2 regions of the Shewanella sp. 1180_01 genome follow, and region 2 is predicted to be linked to the other one. Evidence: riboswitches for the same ligand, from Rfam matches in the RefSeq annotation. Region 2 holds a riboswitch; the other holds the start of a gene.
The links. A riboswitch is a leader RNA that binds a small molecule or an ion and turns the genes downstream of it on or off. The one in region 2 is predicted to bind thiamine pyrophosphate.

Region 1 (2,406 bases), on a different contig from region 2:
AATGGCTGTAGAGGAAGTTTTCCTTATGGTGGCTCAGGCACCATTTGGCCATGATTGAACCGCCGCGGGAAACGATCCCAGTGACGCGTTTAGCCGTCATCGGCACATAACGCAGCAGCACACCAGCATGAATAGTAAAGTAATCAACACCTTGCTCAGCTTGTTCAATCAAGGTATCGCGGAACACTTCCCAGGTTAAATCCTCTGCCACGCCGTTCACTTTCTCCAGCGCTTGATAAATCGGCACTGTGCCGATGGGCACTGGCGAGTTGCGGATGATCCACTCGCGGGTCTCGTGGATATAACGCCCCGTGGATAAATCCATGACAGTATCCGCGCCCCAACGGGTTGACCAGACGAGCTTTTCCACTTCTTCCTCGATGGAAGACGTCACCGCAGAGTTACCGATATTGGCGTTCACTTTCACCAGAAAGTTACGCCCGATGATCATAGGTTCGGCTTCGGGATGGTTAATATTCAGCGGAATAATCGCGCGGCCACGGGCGACTTCAGCGCGGACAAATTCGGCGGTAATCGGTTCGCCGACTAAGGCACCAAAAGCTTCGCCCTTGGCTTTACGATTGAGGATTTCATCCTGTACTTCGGCAAGTGCCATGTTCTCGCGGATCGCCACATATTCCATTTCGGGAGTGATAATCCCTTGACGGGCATAGTGTAATTGGCTGACTCGTTTCCCCTGCAGCGCTCTGCGTGGACGGACAATTGCACTCGAGCCCGCCTCAAAACGCAGATGGTCTAAACCATCATCGGCGAGTCTTTGTTGGGTAAAGTCTGAGGTCGCGCAGGGTAATTGCTCTGTATCGTTGCGGGCTAGGATCCAGTTTTGTCTTAATTTACCAAGGCCTAGACGCACATTGATGTCGGCCTCAGGATCGGAATAAGGTCCAGCGCAATCATACACGCGGATTGGCGGATTTTTTTCCATGATTGGCGCATCATCTGTACCGCCGACAAGCGTGTCAGTCTGCAGAATGTGTCGCATGCCAACGCGAATATCGGCACTTGAACCTTCGAGGTAAATCTTTTGTGAATTAGGATGTTGCAGCGGCGCTAACGTATCGATAAAGGCTTGGGCCTGCGCGCGGGTTTCGCGGCGACTCGGCGCCTTAGGCACAATTGATTGACTAGACTCAGCCGATTTATTAGGCACTGTCGATTTATTAGGGGCTGTTGATTTATTAGTGATTATGGATTCTGGCGCTGGGATTTCTATTGCATTGGCAGCTACAGCTGGGTTTTGGTTTGAACTGGACATAAGCAATCTCACGTTAAAAAATGGAGTTGCTTGTCTGGAGAATTGAGTTGTTGATAGCTGGGCATGGCAATCAATTTTTGTGGCCAACACTGGCTTCAAAAATTGAGTTACCCTGCTCAATAACAATTAAATCTAAACATTAAGGCTTAAAACACTGCTGAGTTAACAGGTATTCAAGCCGTCTATTTTGGCGATTTAATGTGTGTTATTACGCTTGTTTCCTTCGCAGGTTTTAACCTGATCAGGTTCAACGGATCCCGAATAAACGGTCTCAGCCAAGAGGCACTCCGACAAGATGAGTGCGCAGTATAGACAGAAGCGGCAGCAACAAACAAGGAAAAAAGTAATTAAAAACCTTAAATACCAATCCAAAATAAAGATTCATAATTCATTGTTTTTAAATAATTAAATAAAATTAAACTAAAAAAGTTATAATTAGCATGAAAATAGATCATAAAAGAAAGTCACTATTTATGGGGTTTGAGCATCATTTTATTTAATCGAGATTGAATGGCATCATCAATAGCTTGATTGATTTTTTTGCCACTGCAGTCAAATGGGAAGCCTAAATTTTCGGCGTAAGGATTGACTTGAGTCCCCAATTGTACCACGCGATAACAAGTATCCCCTTTACGCACAATACGATTTGGATCTAAGGGTAAATCTAGACTCGTTGTGCCACCGAAATCATCGGCGTTAGGGACAAATAACACTTCCATCTCAGGGCTCATTTCACTCATATTCGATTTCCGGGTGAATTTATCGGCCTGTTCAATGACGAGATCATCGAGCGCTTGCTCGCGCTGACGTTCAAAATAGTGCTGGGTGAATAAACTCATACTTGAGCTTGTTGCTATTGAGCTCTCACCTTCTGCTGCAGGCGAACTCTGAGCGCCAAGCTGCGTCTTAATTTCTGTGGCATCAAACATATTTGTTGGCTTTTTTGCCGTCGCTTCCGCGGGCTGTACTTCACTTTGGGCACTTGATTGAGATTGGCTCAATTGAGTGATATCGGGTTTAACCGTATCTGGGTTCACTTTTTCCTGCTCTACTTTTTCAGGCACGACCTTTTCAAATATTGGCAGAGGCTTAACTTGAGTTGTAGGCGTAACAGAACTTTCCGCTTCAGT
Region 2 (2,406 bases):
TTGGTATCGTCACGGCCTAAATAGAGGTTGTCGTGGTAGCCATTTTGTTGATGTTGCTGCAGTGACACGCGATAAAGCAGCTTGCCAGAATCCGTTAATGGGCCAGAACTGAAACCGCTAAACGTGCGTAAATCATCATCGCCTAACGAGACTTCGCCGCCATGTTCAAACACATCGGTGGGATCGTTACTTTTCAGATAAATCAGTCCCGCTAAAGCATTGGCGCCATAACGTGTGCCCTGTGGTCCACGCAGCACTTCGACTTGCTGTAGATCGTACATGCTCGACACCATACCAATACCGGATAAATCGATATCATCAATGATGTAACCCACAGAAGAATTAGGCGCACCTTGGTATTGCTCTTGCTCACCTACGCCGCGAATTTGAAAATATTTTGGCCGCGAACTTCCACCTGACCAGTTAAAGTTAGCAATAGAATTAAGCACATCCTCGAAATGCTGCGCGCTTTCATCTTGAATTTTTTGACTGTCGATAACGGTAATGCTGGAAGGCATTTTTTCTAAACTTGAGCTGCGAAAATCCGCCGTCACCACCATGACTTCCATCTCAGTGCTGGGATCGGGTTTATCAATAGCATCGGTTTGTGCAAATGCAGAAGTGCTCAGCGCGGCAACAATGGCTAACGCCAGCGGCGCTCGGGTTAAAAACAAGCTGGGTGTGATGGTTGAAAACGGGGAATGGCGTTTTGACGTGTTACTGTTTAGCGTTTTACTGTTTAACATAGGACCTCAAATACATAGTTTGAGATCCGGCAACGAATAAGCGATTCAGAAGTGTGCTGTTGATTGGCCCATTCCTACGCCGGTATTAGCCGGATCAGGTTCTAAGGGTTCGTCAACTGACATCTCAGTTTGCAGTAATTAACGTAAATTCATTCGCTGCAAACACCCCTTGGCGACGCCTAGTATACATGAGTAATAGGATGGGATGACACATTTACCTCATAAAATGAAAAATGCCAGCATAGCTGGCATTCTCTGGGCGAGCTCACCGCTTAATTCGAAAAGGTTTCGCGCACGTACACATCAAATTTAACCGCTTGGGCATTGGGCGCCACGGCGGCGACTTGCAATTGTTGCTTGCCATGCAACTTGACTGATTTCCAGCTCGTCGCTTCATCTTCTATGGTGTAGCCGCTGGCGTCGTACCAAGTGAATTTATACTGCACACGCATGTCAGTTGATGATTTGCTAACAATCAGCGCAGAGCCCTGCACTAAATCGCCAACTCGGCGTGCATCCACACTTTCAACTCCAATATCTCGGGCAAAGCTGGAATTATCGACGCGGGTTTCACCGAGCGAACTCACTGAAATACCTGCGGTATGTGAGGCACAAGCGCCTAAGGTCAGCGCCGCGGTCAATAATAGTCCTGTATAAATTTGTTTCATCTCTTTCTCCCAGTCACGCGACAAAATGCGCGGCCAGCGCGCATCATTTCCCATTAAACGACAAGCTAATCGAACTGTGCTGAACTTATGCTTAACAAGACAGACTTAATCATCCCTCGAACATCTGCTCAATAAAACGAGTTAATCAATCAGAAAGTGCGCCCGTGCCGTAGCGATGAGCTGCTTACGATTGGTTTGCCAACAATCGATATTCACGTTGGCTACTCTTCGCCCCTGACGGGTAATACGACATTCAGCAAAGCTATCTTTATGCAGTCCTGCACGTAAATAGTCGATGGAAAAATCAACCACTTTAGGCACTTTGGCTGTTTGCATAAAGACCATCAACTGCACTATCGCTGACATCTCCATAAAACCTGCAATGACGCCGCCATGGATAGCTGGCAACACAGGATTACCGATATTGTCGTCCTTAGCAGGCAGTTTAAAAATCAGTTCATCACCAAAACGTTCCACCTTCATACCAATAAATTTGGCATAGGGGACGTGCTCAAGTAAATGGCCGAAATCGTTAAGCTCAGTCGCGCGTTTAACAATGCCTTGCACATCGATAGGCGCTTTTACTTGGGCGTGTTGAGTGGCACTGGCGGTGCCAAGTTCCGAATTATTTGCGCTCATCAGTGTCTCCTATTTCAGGCACGGCTTCACCCATCAGCGCTTGTCTAAAGGCATCACCCACCATTTCTGGACTGATCCGCATAAAGGAACCAACAGCATGGGCAATAGGATCATCTATGCTGTCTTGATAAGCAATCGCGCGGGTAAAGGCAATGTTGGAAGACAACTTGTAGCATTCCGCAAAACCAAACACAGGCTTATGGGGCTGAGCGGGCTTCATATAATCCACCCGCAAATCGAGCGTCGGTGAGATTTCTAACAATTTGAATTTATGGAATATCGCGCTAACCACAGCACTGCCACAGGCGGTATCCATTAAAGTGGTAATGACTCCGCCGTGGATAACGCCCGTA

Region 1: it holds a riboswitch for thiamine pyrophosphate, as region 2 does, so the genes downstream of both, thiC (phosphomethylpyrimidine synthase ThiC) here and FW758_RS08880 (TonB-dependent receptor) in region 2, are expected to answer to the same signal.

The regions. Positions count from the first base shown of each region.
Region 1 is NZ_VXCT01000004.1:84,357-86,762, reverse strand. Features, by position in the region: gene thiC (phosphomethylpyrimidine synthase ThiC) at 1-1,276, opposite strand, end outside; TPP riboswitch at 1,478-1,576, opposite strand; gene FW758_RS04300 (hypothetical protein) at 1,744-2,406, opposite strand, start outside.
Region 2 is NZ_VXCT01000012.1:6,103-8,508, reverse strand. Features, by position in the region: gene FW758_RS08880 (TonB-dependent receptor) at 1-746, opposite strand, end outside; TPP riboswitch at 801-926, opposite strand; gene FW758_RS08875 (YcfL family protein) at 1,019-1,414, opposite strand; gene FW758_RS08870 (PaaI family thioesterase) at 1,556-2,053, opposite strand; gene FW758_RS08865 (PaaI family thioesterase) at 2,040-2,406, opposite strand, start outside.